DNA from 2 places in the Thermobifida halotolerans genome. Region 2 is predicted to be linked to the other one. Evidence: riboswitches for the same ligand, from Rfam matches in the RefSeq annotation. Region 2 holds a riboswitch; the other holds the start of a gene.
The links. Region 2 has a riboswitch for cobalamin ahead of NI17_RS22180 (VWA domain-containing protein). Riboswitches for the same ligand answer to the same signal wherever they lie in the genome.
Positions count from the first base shown of each region.

Region 1: it holds a riboswitch for cobalamin, as region 2 does, so the genes downstream of both, NI17_RS00675 (ABC transporter substrate-binding protein) here and NI17_RS22180 (VWA domain-containing protein) in region 2, are expected to answer to the same signal.

Region 1 is NZ_CP063196.1:153,352-160,668, forward strand. It holds gene NI17_RS00660 (DUF4011 domain-containing protein) at 1-2,140, shown strand, start outside; gene NI17_RS00665 (serine/threonine-protein kinase) at 3,275-4,279, shown strand; gene NI17_RS00670 (hypothetical protein) at 4,457-4,660, shown strand; cobalamin riboswitch at 4,791-4,966, shown strand; gene NI17_RS00675 (ABC transporter substrate-binding protein) at 5,029-6,054, shown strand; gene NI17_RS00680 (FecCD family ABC transporter permease) at 6,059-7,084, shown strand; gene NI17_RS00685 (ABC transporter ATP-binding protein) at 7,104-7,317, shown strand, end outside.
Region 2 is NZ_CP063196.1:4,962,138-4,969,454, forward strand. It holds gene NI17_RS22170 (cobyrinic acid a,c-diamide synthase CobB) at 1-1,250, opposite strand, end outside; gene cobO (cob(I)yrinic acid a,c-diamide adenosyltransferase) at 1,240-1,854, opposite strand; gene NI17_RS22180 (VWA domain-containing protein) at 1,854-3,875, opposite strand; cobalamin riboswitch at 3,913-4,103, opposite strand; gene NI17_RS22185 (bifunctional cobalt-precorrin-7 (C(5))-methyltransferase/cobalt-precorrin-6B (C(15))-methyltransferase) at 4,177-5,394, shown strand; gene NI17_RS22190 (cobalt-precorrin-4/precorrin-4 C(11)-methyltransferase) at 5,391-6,158, shown strand; gene NI17_RS22195 (DUF397 domain-containing protein) at 6,424-6,609, opposite strand; gene NI17_RS22200 (helix-turn-helix domain-containing protein) at 6,606-7,317, opposite strand, start outside.

The sequences.
Region 1 (7,317 bases), 640 kb from region 2:
CGTACGGTCGCAGTCCACGGGAATCACCGTCATCAAGCGTGAGGCCGAGAAGAAGCGTCGCCACAAACCGGTACGCCGCCTGATGGAAGAGGCGGGGAGCGACGTGCGTGACATCACCCCGTGCCTGATGATGAGTCCGCTGACCGTCAGCATGTTCCTTCCCCCGGAACTCACCTTCGACGTGGTGATCTTCGACGAGGCATCCCAGGTCAAACCGGCGGACGCGATCAACTGCGTCTACCGGGGCAGAGCGCTCATCGTCGCCGGGGACCAGAAGCAGTTGCCGCCCACCAGCTTCTTCGACCGGGTGGCCGACGAGGACGAGGAGTGGAACGAGGAAGACCCCGACAGCTTCCAGTCGCTGCTGGACATGTGCAAGGCCAGCGGCCGGATGCGGGAGCTGCCGCTGCGCTGGCACTACCGCAGCCGCCACGAGGACCTGATCGCCTTCAGCAACCGCAAGTTCTACGACGGTGAACTCGTCACCTTCCCCGGCGCGCGTGTCGAGGACAACAACACCGGCGTCGTCTTCTTCAGAGCCGACGGCGTCTATGATCGGGGCGGCCGCCGCAACAACCGTATCGAGGCCGAACTGGTCGCACAGCGGGTCATCCACCACTTCCGGACCCGGCCCGGCCTCACCCTGGGCGTTGTCGCGATGTCCCGAGAGCAGGCGGACGCAATCGAGGACGCGGTCGACAAGGCATTCGACCAGTATCCGGAGTTGCGATCCCGCACGAGCGGCGACGACCGGTTGGACGGCTTCTTCGTCAAGAACCTGGAGACGGTCCAGGGCGACGAACGCGACGTCATCATCCTGTCCGTCGGCTACGGCCCCACCAGCGACGGGAAGTTCCACAAGAACTTCGGTCCGCTCAACCGACCGGACGGCTACCGCCGGCTCAACGTCGCCATCACCCGCGCCAAGCACCGGGTGGAGGTCGTCGCCTCCTTCTCCGCCGACCAGGTCGCCCTCGGCCCCAACGACGCCGAAGGGCTGCGGCGGCTGTGCGAATACCTCCGGTATGCCGAATATGGACACGCCGTGCTCGACCCGCAACCCACCGGGGACCGAGACGAGGACACAGCGACGGAGAGCCCGTTCGAGGACTCCGTCATGGCGGTGCTGCGGGAGTGGGGATACGACGTCCAACCGCGGGTCGGTGTGGCCGGATACCGCGTCGACCTCGGGGTGCGCCACCCCCAGGAACCCGGCCGCTACGCCATCGGCATCGAGTGCGACGGGGCGATGTACCACTCCTCCCGCGTGGCCCGCGACCGCGACCGGCTCCGCGAGGGTGTGCTGCGAAACCTCGGCTGGCGGCTGCACCGCATCTGGGGCACCGAGTGGTACCGGGACCGGGAAGAAGCTGAGAAGCGACTCCGGGAGGCGGTGGAGGCGGCGATCGCGGAGACCACACCCCGAGACGACGCGGAACCACCGGCTGAACCGGTGGAGGACGTCCAGGAGCAGGGGACGGCCCAGGAAGCGGAGGGGCCGATTGTCGAGATTCCCGACGAGGACGACGGCGGTGACGTCCCCGAGCCCGTCGCGCACGGACGTCCCTGGCTGGAGGAATATGTCGAGGCCGAGGTGGCGGAATCGGTGATTCCCCACGATCTCGATCCGCGCTCGCCGGAAGCCCGGCCCTACCTGCAGCAGATGTTCTCCGCGATCGCCGCGGTCGAGAGTCCGATCGAAAGGGACCTGCTGTTTCGTCGGGCCTTCGACCACTGGCCGGAAGGGACGCGGCTCACCAAGCCCGTCCGGCAGAACTTCGCGCAGGCACTGCAGGGACTGATCAGAGGAAAACTGCTGCACAAGAAAGACGACACCGTCTGGGCTCCGGGCAGCGAGTTGAGTGTCCGCCGTCCCGCCCCCGGACAGGATCCGCGCAGAGTCGCCGAGGTGCCTCCCGTCGAACGGCGGGAGGCGATGCGGATGCTGGTGGCGGAGTCCCGACGGGTGGCGAGGGAGACCCTGCTGAGGTCGACCCGTGAGGTCTTCGGGTGGAAACGCAGCGGAAAGGACATCACCGCCGCGCTCACCAAAGACCTCGAAGCGCTGCTCGACTCGGGAGAACTCGCGGAGGAGGACGGACTGATCGTCCCGGCCGAGCCCCCCGGGGAGGACAGGTAGCGGTTCACCGGGACGCGGAACCCGCCTGCGGAGCGGATTCCGTACGAGGGCGGCGGTGCCAGCCTCGCCCAGTCCCGCCTGGAGTTGGTCGGCGGTGTCCGGAACGAACCGAGGGCCGCGTCCTCCACGAGGACCGGCGAGAGGAGGTCCGATTACGCTGCCCCCTCGGGGGGTTCGGGACCGGAAGGACAGGCACAATGAGATGCCGTGGAGACCCACCTCGCGCAGCCCCTGGAAAGCCAGGGGAGTTGCGTTCTGGAATTCAAACGCAACACCAGGGACCGAACGATGATTCGCAGGGCGATCTGTGCTCTGGCCAACAACCAGGAGTAGAGGGAGCGGTGACCTGCCGACCGGAGTGCGAAACGACGGTTCGGCGGAACCGGGCAAGTCGACACCTCCGACGAGGCACTGTCCGACATCGCACAGATCTGACTGACTGAGATGTGAGTGTTCGCTTCTGCGGTGGGCGCGGGGGTCTTTGTGGAGAACCCAGGGAAAGGGGAGGTATTCCACCCTGGCCGTCCGGGGCGGGCCACCACCGGCAGCCGGTGGTGGCCCGCTTCCGGAGGGTCCTGTGGAATGCCTCGACCTCGCCAGGAGTGGCGGCGGGACCGTATCCGCCACGAACTCGGCCATCAAACCTCGGTGAGACGAGGGCAAGGCTCTGATCGGCCGTCGATGACCGTGGAGGAAGCCCCCTACCGGGGGAGGCGATCATCCGCGTCCACGTCGAGGCCTCACGCACTCCGCTGGTCAGGCTCGACGGAGCTGACGGGATCTGACCGTTTCGTGAGCGGAGACAGCGACCGGGAACAGCGGCACCAGAGTTCACCGTCCGCAGTGTGCCAGGCCCCGTCAGGAGGCGCCCCGGCGCAGCAGTGCGTGCGACACCCCGGCCAGCATCGGGGATCCGCGATCGCCCTGACAGCCGAAGCGCAGGTGCGGGATTCCAGACCCCCGGTCCGCGCCAGCGCCCCCGTAGCGGCTCCGACGGTATTACGGACCGCGGTTTTCCGTCTCGAAAAGATACCGTTTTTCGCTCTTCTGTGTGTATGTGTGTGAGTAAGGCGGCCGCTTCGGGAAGTGCGCACGATGATGGCACCTGACGGCTCTGCGCTCGGAGGGTTCTCTATGGCTTTTCCCGGGGAACCGGCGACGGTTCCCTATGTGGCGACAACGGATACCGGATACGGGGAGAAACCGGGTCCGGTACAGACAGAAAAATATCGGATCACAGGACGAATCGGGTCGGGGGGCGCCGCGGTGGTCTACGCGGCCCGCGGCCCGGCGGAGGAGCGGGTCGCGGTCAAGGCCCTGCGTCCGGAGACGGCCGCCGACCCGGCCCACCGGGAACGCTTCGCCCGTGAGGCCGCGCTGCTCGACCGCGTCGACGCCCGCCGCACCGCGGCGCCGATCGACGCCGACCTCCACGCCCGCCGACCCTGGCTGGCCATGCGTCACGTCCTCGGGCCGACGGTGGGCGACTCCGTCGACGCCGACGGCCCGATGGCGGGCGTGAACCTGGTGGACTTCACCGCACGACTGGCCGAGGCCCTGGCCGACATCCACCGATCGGGGATCGTGCACCGCGACCTCAAGCCCGGCAACGTCCTGCTGGCTGAGGACGGTCCCCGGGTGATCGACTTCGGGATCGCCCGCACCGTCGACGAGCCCGCCGACACCGATTCAGGGGAGATCCTCGGCTCGCCGGGCTGGATCAGCCCCGAACAGTTCCGCAACCGCGTTCCCGGTCCCCCCGCCGACGTCTTCGCCTGGGGCGGACTGGTCGCCTACGCCGCGACCGGGCGGCGCCCCTTCGGCTCCGGAGCGGTGCGCGACACGGCGCTGCGGGTCCTCAACGGTCAGGCGGACCTGCGCGGTGTCCCCCGGAGCCTGCTGCCCTGGGTGCAGGCGGCGCTGGACGCCGACCCCGACCGCAGGCCCTCAGCTGCGGAGTTGGCCGCCGCGATCGGCGGACTGGCCGTCGGCCGGACCCGAAGCTGCGGCGCGGTCTCCCGGCCGCGCACGGCACCGCCGTCGCGCTCGGCGGTGCGCACCCAACCGGTCGCGCCGTTCCGGCGGCAGACCCCTGGACGGGCGCCCCGGCGCGTGCAGAGGGCCGACCGGCGGGAATGACCGGCGCGAGCGAATCCACAGCGGGGTGAACACGTCGGCGGTGGTGCGGCGACTCCGGTGGTCAGGTCCTTCTCCGCGGGGCCGGGGGCCGGAGCTCTCCTCCCGGATTCTCCTCGGATGGACCCGCCCGCGCCGGGTAGGACGAGCACACGAACCACCGACCCCCCAGGAGGAGCAGTGCGCGGTCTGGCATCGCTGATCGTCGTCGCCTGGCTGGCCATCGGAGTGTTGGCGGCCTGGCAGCGCGGCTACTTCGACACCTCCGAGCAGAACTGCGCGTCGATCGGGACCACCCTCGTCACCGTCGTCGCCGGTCCGCTGAACTACATGGGCGCCAACCCGCAGATCGACTGCGAGGAACTGCCCGAGCCCTCGGAGTGAGCGATCCCGCCCGCCGGGGTCCGCCGCACCCCGCGGCGAGCCCCGGCGGGACGGGACCGCGTGCGCGGCGGGGCGGATCCCGGAGCGGTCGCGGCGTCCAGGGGAGGCTCGATGGAGCCGAAGACCGGCGTGGTATGTTGCGGCTGCCAGTCAACCCACGTTGGGCCAGGGAATCCGGTGGGAATCCGGAGCTGACGCGCAGCGGTGTGGGGGACGGGCGGGGCAACGGCCACTGGGAGACCTCCGGGAAGGCGCCCCGTTCGGACGAACCCGAGCCCGAAGACCTGCTGGCACCTCCGTCCGCGCCGTGGACGGAGGCCGAACAGCCGCCAGGCTCCGCGAACGAGCCTCACGCACCAGGAGCCACCATGTCGTCACCGCGACGCCTCCTCGCCGCGATCGCCCTCCCCCTTCTCCTCCCGCTCACCGCGTGCGGCGCGCAGGCGGCCGAACCCGCGGCCGACGCCGCCGACGGCTATCCCGTGACCGTTGGGAACTGCGGCCGGGAGGTCACCGTCGAAGCCCCGCCGCAGCGGGCGGTCTCGTTGAACCAGGGCTCCACCGAGATCCTGCTCTCCCTCGGCCTGGCCGACCGCATGGTGGGGACCGCGACCTGGACCGACCCGGTCGCCGAGGGGCTGGAGGAGGCCAACGCCACCGTTCCCCGGCTGGCCGACAACGCGCCGTCCTTCGAGAAGGTCCTGGCGCAGGAGCCCGACTTCGTGTCCGCGTCGTTCGCCTCCACCCTCGGCGAGGGCGGGGTCGCCGCGCGCGAGGACTTCGAGAACCTCGGAGTGGCCACCTACCTGTCCCCGGCCGACTGCGTCAAGTCCAACGAGGGCGACGGGGACGGCGTCCGCGAGGAGCCGCTGACGATGGACGCCGTCTACGGGGAGGTGCGCGACCTCGCGGCGATCTTCGGGGTCGCGGAGCGCGGCGAGGAACTCGTCGCCGAACTCCAGGAGCGCGTCGACACCGCCACCGCCGACGTCGACGCCTCCGGAGTCACCGTCCTCTACTGGTTCGCCAACTCCGAAGCCCCCTACATGGCGGGCTGCTGCGGCGCGCCCGGGATCATCACCGGGGCGGTCGGCGCCGACAACGTCTTCGACGACACCCATGCCGAGTGGCCCCAGATCAACTGGGAGACCGTCGCCGACCGCGATCCGGACGTCCTCGTCATCGGCGACCTCACCCGCGAGAGACAGACCGCGGAGACCGCGGAGGCCAAGATCCGCTTCCTGGAGACCAATCCGGTCACCCAGCACATGGACGCGGTGAGGAACGAACGCTACATCCTGCTCAGCGGCGCTGCCATGAATCCGTCGATCCGCACCGTCGAGGGGATCGAGAAGGTCGCCCAGGGGCTGCGCGACCTCGGCCTCGTGGACTGACTCGGTGACCAGGCTCGGCCCCGGAGGGGTCCTCCTGCTGTGGACGGGCGGCCTCGTCCTGCTCGTGCTCTCCGTCGCCGTGGCGATCACGTTCGGTCCCGCCGACATCGCCGTCGGAGACGTCGCCGCGGTCGTCGCCTCCCGGCTCGGCGGAGGCGAGACCGCCCTCACCCCCATCCGCGAGGGGATCATCTGGGACCTGCGGCTGCCCCGCACCCTGCTCGCCGCGGTGTGCGGGGCGGGACTCGGCGTCTGCGGCGCGGTCCTGCAGTCCCTGCTGCGCAACCCGCTCGCCGATCCCTTCCTGCTCGGTGTCTCCTCGGGCGCCTCGACGGGGGCGGTCCTGGTGGTGGTGCTCGGCGTGGGCGGCGGGGCGGTGTCGCTGTCCGCGGGTGCCTTCGCGGGAGCGCTGTGCTCCTTCGCCTGCGTGCTGCTGCTCGGCTACGCCTCCGGCGGCACCACCGACCGCCTCGTCCTCTCCGGGGTCGCCGCCATGCAGCTGTTCTCGGCGCTGACGTCGTTCATCGTGATCTCCTCCGCCGACGCCGAGCAGACCCGCGGCGTGCTGTTCTGGCTGCTGGGCTCGCTCAGCGGCGCGAGCTGGACCGACGTGTCCCTGGGCGCCGCCGCCCTGGGCGCGGTGCTGCTGGTGGCCGTCCACACCGCCACCGCGTTGGACGCGTTCGCCTTCGGCAGCGACGCGGCGGCCTCGCTCGGCGTCTCCGTCGCCCGCGTCCGGCTGCTGCTGCTCACCGCCACCGCCCTGCTGACCGCCGTCCTGGTGAGCGTGGCCGGAGCGATCGGGTTCGTGGGACTGGTGCTGCCGCACGCCGTGCGCGCCCTCGTCGGTTCCGGGCACCGGCGGCTGCTGCCCACCACCGCCCTGGCGGGGGCGGTCTTCCTGGTGTGGGTCGACACCGTCGCCCGCACCGCCATGGACCCGCAGGAGATCCCGGTGGGGGTGGTGACCTCACTGGTCGGGGTGCCCGCCTTCGCGGTCGTCCTCTACCGGGGACGCAAGGGGACGTGAACGTGCCGGAGGAGGCGGCGTGGGGCTGAACGCGGAGAACGTCTCGTGGACGGCGGACGGCAGGATGATCGTCGACGGGGTGAGCCTCGAACCCCGCGCGGGCGAGACCGTGGGACTGCTCGGCCCCAACGGTTCGGGGAAGTCGACGCTGCTGCGCCTGCTCGCCGGGGTGCGGCCGACGTCGTCGGGGGTGGTCCGGCTCGACGGGAATCCCCTGGAGACGCTGGGCCGCA
Region 2 (7,317 bases):
ACGGCGGTCCGGTGGAACTCGTGCCCGGACACCCGCGCCCCCGCCCCGGCCAGCAGGGTCTCCTCCGGCGCGAGCGCCGAGTGGTAGGCCAGCGCCAGCTTCGGCGTCATGTGCGCCACCGCGTCCAGCGCGCCGACCATCGGCGCGCCGTCCACCTCGCGGCACAGGTACAGCAGGCCCGCGCACTCGGCGACCGTGGGCACGCCACCGCGCACCGCGTCGAGCAGGGCCGTGCGCAGCGCCGTGTTCCCCGACAGCTCCGCGGCGTACACCTCGGGAAAACCGCCGCCCAGGTAGATTCCGGCGGTGCCCTCCGGCAGGGCGGAGTCCGCCGTCGGGTCGAACACCACCGGGCGGCACCCGGCGGCGCGCAGCAGTTCCTCGGTCTCGGCGTAGCGGAAGGTGAAGGCCCGTCCCCCGGCCACCGCCACCACCGGCTCCTCCCCGCGGTCGGACGCGGGCGGGCGCCCCGCCGCGGCGAGCGCCGCCTCCGGGGACCACGCCGCCGCGCGCAGCACAGGAGCGGACCGCGCGACGTCGACCACCGCGGACAGGTCCACCTGCGCGGAGATCCGCTCGGCCAGCCGGTCGAGGGCCGCCGCCGACTCGCCGCGCTCCTGCGCGGGCACCAGGCCCAGGTGCCGCGACGGCGCGGCGATCCGCTCGTCGTGGCGGAGCACCCCGAGCACCGGGACGTCGATCTCCTCCAGCGCGGAGGCGACCTCGGCGGCGTGCCGGTCGGAGCCCGCCCGGTTCAGGACGGCACCGGCGATCCGCACCCGGCGGTCGAACACCGCCATGCCCGCCACCACCGCCGCCGCCGACCGCGACGTGCGGGACACGTCCACCACCAGCACCACGGGCGCGTCCAGGACGGTGGCGACGTGCGCGGTGGACGCGAACCCGCGCCCCCCGATCCGCCCGTCGTAGAGCCCCATCATCCCCTCGACCACGGCGATGTCGGCGGGCCGCGGGGCGTTGGCCCCGTGCAGCAGCAGCGGCGCCAGCAGGTCCTCGCCGTGCAGGTGGACGTCGAGGTTGCGCCCCGGACGCCCCGTGGCCAGGGCGTGGTAACCGGGGTCGATGTAGTCCGGTCCGGCCTTGTGCCCCGACACCTCGTACCCGGCGGCGCGCAGCGCGGCCATCAGCCCGGTGGCCACGGTGGTCTTGCCGCTGCCCGAGGTGGGGGCGGCGACGACCAGCCGGGGCAGGGGCGTCACCGGGCCGCCACCGGTGCGGTCACCACTCAATGCCGCGCTGCCCCTTCTGGCCCGCGTCCATCGGATGCCGCACCTTCGTCATCTCCGTGACCAGGTCGGCCGCCTCCAGCAGCGCGGGGTGGGCGCGGCGGCCGGTGACCACCACGTGCTGGTGGCCGGGACGGTCTCGCAGCGTCGCCACCACGTCGTCGACGTCGACCCACCCCCAGTTGATCGGATAGCTGAACTCGTCGAGGACGTACAGGTCGTGCCGCTGCTCGGCGAGGCGGCGCTTGACCTCGGCCCAGCCCTCGGCGGCCGCGGCGGCGTGGTCGGCCTCCGACCCCGCCTTGCGCGACCACGACCAGCCCGACCCCATCTTGTGCCACTCGACGGGGCCGCCGACACCCTTCTCGGCGTGCGCCTCGGCGAGCGCCTCCAACGCGCTCTGCTCTCCGATGCGCCACTTCGCGGACTTCACGAACTGGAACACCGCGATGCTCCAGCCCTGGTTCCAGCCGCGCAGCGCCAGACCGAACGCGGCGGTGGACTTGCCCTTGCCGTCCCCGGTGTGCACCATGAGCAGCGGCCGGTTGCGGCGCTGGCGGGTGGTCAACCCGTCGTTCGGCACGGTTGTCGGCTGGCCCTTCGGCATCAGGCGGCCCTCCCGGTGGCGTCGGCGACGGCGGAGGTCAGGGACTCGGCACTGACCTCGCCGACGTGTGTGTACTCGGCTCCCATGCGGCGGGCCAGCGCGGCGGCCAGCCCCATCCGGAAACGGCCCGTCTCGGAGTCGACCACCAGCGCGGAGACTCCCTCGCGGGCCACGTGGTCGGCGGCGCGCAGGGAGCGTTCCAGCGCGTCGGGTCCGGCGGTGGCCCGGCCGTCGGTGACCACCACGAGCAGGGCGCGCCGGTCGGGGTCGCGCAGCCGCTCCCGCCGCAGTGTCGCCGCCGCCTCCACCAGCCCCTCGGCCAGCGGGGTGCGGCCCCCGGCGGGCAGGTCCCGCAGCCGGGCCGCCGCGACGTCCACCGAACCGGTGGGCGGCAGCACCAGGGCGGCCTCCCGGTCCCGGAAGGTCACCAGCCCCACCCGGTCGCGTCTGCGGTAGGCGTCCAGCAGCAGGGAGAGCACGGCCGTCTTGACCTGGGTCATGCGCCGCCGGGCGGCCATGGAGCCGGAGGCGTCCACGCACAGGAGCACCAGGTTGGACTCCCGGCCCTCGCGCACGGCCCGCCGCAGGTCGGCGGGGACGACCGGCAGCCGCGAGGCGGTGCGGGCGGCCGGGGACGCGGCGGTGCGCAGCGCGGCGGCGCGCACCGTGGCGGCCAGGTGGACCGGGCCCGTTCCCCGGTGCGCCGGGACGTCGCCGACGGTGCGCCCCGACGTGGTGATCGCACGCGAGCGGCGGCCCAGCACGCCCGTGCCGGTCCCGGCGACCGAGAACAGCCGGGTGCGGTACGCCTGCTCGGGGGCTGCCACGGACACCGGGGCCGCGGCGTCGGGCCGGGGCTCGTCGGAGGACGGGGCGGAGGCCGGTGCGGGCGGGTCGGACCGACCGTCGGACGCCGAACCGTCGGCTTCGGCGTTGTCCGGGGAGGGACCGTCCTGCGGGCCGTCCTGCGGGGCGGGGCCGCCTCCCCCGCCGGGGTCCTCCGGACCGGGATCGGGGTCGTCGCCGAGCACCTCGTCGAGCAGGTCCTCGTCCATGCCGGGACTGTCGAAGGGGCCGCGTCTGCGCCGGTGCGGCAGAGCGAGGCGGGCGGCGGCGCGCACGTCGTCGCGGGTGACCCCGGTACGGCCGCACCAGGCGGCGTGGGCCACGGCCGCGCGGGCGCACACCAGGTCGGCGCGCATGCCGTCCACGTCGAACGCGGCGCACACCTCCGCGATGGCCAGCAGCGCGTCCTCGCCGAGCACCACCTCGGGCAGCAGGGCGCGGGCGGCGGCGACACGCTCGGACAGTTCGCGCTCGGCGGCGGCGTAGGCGGCGGTGAACCCCTCCGGGTCGGCGTCGAACGCGAGCCGCCGCCGCACGATCTCCGCACGCAGCGCCGGATCGCGGGGCGCGGCGACCTCCACCGACAGGCCGAACCGGTCCAGCAGTTGCGGACGCAGCTCACCCTCCTCGGGGTTCATGGTCCCCACCAGGGTGAACCGCGCGGCGTGGGAGAGCGACACCCCGTCGCGCTCCACGGTGGCGCGTCCCATGGCCGCCGCGTCGAGCAGCAGGTCCACCAGGTGGTCGTGGAGCAGGTTGACCTCGTCGACGTAGAGGATGCCGCGGTGGGCGCGGGCCAGCAGCCCCGGCTCGTACTCGACGCCGCCCCCCGACAGCGCCTTCTCCAGGTGCAGGGAACCGACCACCCGGTCCTCGCCCGCGCCCACCGGCAGTTCCACGAGGCGGACGGGGCGGCTGACCGCGGCGGCGGAGGCGGGGTGCGGACCGTCCGGGCAGCCGGGGTCGAAAGCGGCGGGGTCACAGGAGAACCGGCAGTCGGCGACCACGGTGACGGGAGGCATCAGGGCGGCCTGCGCGCGCACCGCCGTCGACTTCGCGGTGCCCTTCTCGCCCCGGACGAGCACCCCCCCGATCTCGGGGCTGACACCGGTCAGGATCAGGGCCAGCACCAGGTCGTCCGAACCGACGACGGCGCTGAACGGGTACACGTGCACGCGCTCCTCCACAGGTTCCCGCTGGGGGCTGGGCAACAGCGACAGCCGTGTCGAGGCCGGTCTTCGGACTCCCTGATCGACACCGTCCGACCGCCTTCCCGGACATCCGGTCCAGTGGCTGCGCGACGCGCGTGGTCGGCGGCTCCCAGGTCACCGCAGCGGGCCTGCGCCGGATTCGCACCGGCTTCCCGATTATCCCCGTGGGGCACCTCGACGGTCCTGCCGCGGCCGAGTCTAACCGGTCGGGATCAGGGTGGCCGGAGGCCGGGGTGGTCATCCGCGTCGGCTAGGGTGGCCCGCCATGGAAACACCGGTCACCGTGGTCGGCGTGGGCGCCGACGGCTGGGAGGGGCTGCCGCCGCCCTCCCGCGCGGCCATCCGGGACGCCGAGGTGATCATCGGCGGCGTCCGGCATCTGGGGCTGGTCCCCGACACCGGAGCGGTCCGTGAACCCTGGCCGTCCCCGCTGCTCAGCGGCCTTCCGGCGGTACTGGAGCGGCACCGCGGCCGGAAGGTGGCGGTCCTGGCCTCCGGCGATCCCCTGCTGTCCGGGGTGGGCACCACCCTGGTGCGCCTGCTCGGCGCGGAACGGGTGCGTATCCTGCCCGCCGTGAGCTCCGTCGCCTTGGCCCGCGCCCGGATGCGGTGGAGCGCGGAGACCGTGGACGCGGTCACGCTCGTGGGACGCGACGCCGACTCCGTGCGCCGTTTCTTCACCCCCGGGCGGCGGCTGGTCGTGCTCTCCTCCGACGGCGCCACACCCGCCCGGGTCGCCGAGCGGCTGGTGGCCGACGGCCTGGGCGACAGTCGCATGACCGTCCTGGCCGACCTCGGCTCCGACCACGAGACGCGGCAGGACGCCACCGCGGCGGAGTGGGACGGGCGGAGCGCGCCCGCGCTGAACGTGGTGTGCGTGGAGGTCGCCGCGGGAGGAGGCCACCCCGTCACCCCCGGTCTGCCCGACGACGCCTTCGACCACGACGGTCAGCTCACCAAGCGGGAGCTGCGGATCGCCGCGGTGTGCGCGCTGGGCCCGCGCCCCGGGGCGCTGCTGTGGGACGTGGGGGCCGGGGCGGGGTCGGTGGCCGTGGAGTGGCTGCGCGCCGATTCCCGGTGCCGGGCCGTCGCCGTCGAGCAGCACCCCGAACGGGTGCGCCGCATCGCCCGCAACGCCTCCCGGCTGGGCGTGCCGTCCCTGCGCGTGGTGCACGGTGCCGCGCCCGACGCCCTGGCCGGACTGGAGCCGCCGGACGCGGTGTTCGTCGGCGGCGGGGCGTCCGACCCGTCCGTGCTGGACCGGTGCTGGTCGGCGCTGCGGCCCGGCGGCCGGATGGTGGTCCACGCGGTGACGTTGGAGACGGAGGCCGCCCTCGTGGAGCGGTGGAAGCGCCACGGCGGCGACCTGACCCGCCTGGCGGTGGAGCGGGCCGCGCCGCTGGGGACCTTCACCGGGTGGACTCCGGCCCGCCCGGTCGTCCAGTGGGCCGCGACCAAGACAGACCAGGAGGACCAGCCATGACCGTCCACTTCGTCGGAGCCGGACCCGGCGCCGCCGACCTGCTGACCCTGCGCGCGGTGGAACTGCTGCGCACCAGTCCCGTCTGCCTGTACGCGGGGACCTACATCGACTCCGAGATCCTGGCGCACTGCGCGGAGGGCACCGAGCTGGTGGACACCCAGCACCTCGACCTCGACCAGATCATCGGCCGCCTGGTGGACGCCGACCGGCGCGGCCTGGACGCGGTCCGGCTGTGCTCGGGCGACCCGTCGGTCTACAGCGCCCTGACCGAGCAGACCCGGCGGCTCGACGAGGCGGGCGTGGCCTGGGACGTCACTCCCGGGGTTCCCGCCTACGCCGCGGCGGCCGCCCTGCTGGGCACCGAACTCACGGTCCCCGAGGTGGCGCAGACCGTGGTCCTCACCCGCACGCGGGCCCGGTCCACGAGGATGCCGGAGTCGGAGGCGCTGGCGAACGTGGCGAAGGTGCGCGGCACCCTGGTGCTGCACCTGGCGATCCGGCGTATCCGCGTCCTCGCCGAGGAACTGGTCGGCGAGTACGGGGCCGACTGCCCCGTGGCGGTCGTCGCCCACGCGACCCGGCCGAACGAGCTGGTGCTGCGCGGCACCCTCAGCGACATCGCCGACCAGGTGGAGGCGGCCGGGCTGCGCCACACCGCCGTCATCCTGGTGGGCCGGGCCGTGGCCAGCCGCGAACTGGACACGGCGGAGATCGTCTGCTCCCACCTGTACGACCCGGCGCGCGACCGCAGCGGCGCGAACTGACCGGACCCCGTGGGAACCCACCCCCACAAACTTGATGGTCTTGACGGAAATGGCCCATGATCTGCGGTTTCAGGCCCACTCGTGTCAAGATCACGGCCGTTTCACAAGGCCTTGTCGGTGCGCGTTCGGTAGCTGTCCGGTCGCTGTGTCCGGGGCGGGTTGGCATGAGCGCGTGCCCCCAGGTCTGGCAGCCTGGTGGTTGGTCTCGATCAGGACCACAAGAAGCCCCCGGCGACCACGCTCGGGGGCTTCTTCGCGTCACGTGTCACAGACGCCCGGTCCGCACGGCTCCGAGCAGTCCAGCCCACTCAGCGGCAGGAAACGCCAGGTGTCCCGCGTCAGGGTGCTTCGAGTCGCGTACGGCCGCGCCTGCGGGCAGGTCGGCGACCTCCACGCAGTTGGCTTCAGCCTGGCTGTAGCTGGACTTGCGCCAAGCACTTTCGACGTTCACGTGTATTCTCCCAGGGTTCTCTCCAGCAGGGCGCGCGACTGGTCTGGAGGCAAGGCCAAAGCTCGCAAATCGCCCATGAGGGCTGTATGTCTCTCCACTATCTCAGGGTCGATGATCACGCCACCTGTGGAGCCAGCTTCGCGGTAGAGGATCGTTCCTGCTCCAGGCACCCTGAGAAGCCGAAAGCTGCCGTCCACGCCTGGGGAGTCCCAGGTACTGCTGGGGATGATCAGCACCTCTACCCGCTCCCAGGTTGATGCGTCACAGAGGTGGCGAAGCTGCTCCCGCATGACCTCGGGACTACCAAGTCGTCTGCCCAGCACTGACTCGTCGATGGTCGCAACCAGAAAAGGAGCCTGTGTGCTCTTCAGGATCTCCTGTTGCGCCATTCGCGCTTGGACCCTTGCCTCTACCTGTTCTTCTGAGGCAAGCCTGTCACCAGCTCGCATAGTGGCGCGTGCGTAGCGTTCTGTTTGCAGCAGTCCAGTGACCACAAGAGCCTGATAGTCCTGGATCTGGACCGCTCGGCGTTCCATCTCGGGAATCTTGCGGTACCAGTCGGGGGGATCGTAGCCGTCGTATTGGCTCTTCCACAGCGCTACCAGCCTTCCCTTGGCGGTAAGCGCCTGGTCGATACGTTCTGCTTGGTCCTTTTTGACCTGTGTTTTGCCGCGCTCAATGTCGCTGATTGCTGACTGGGATACCGGG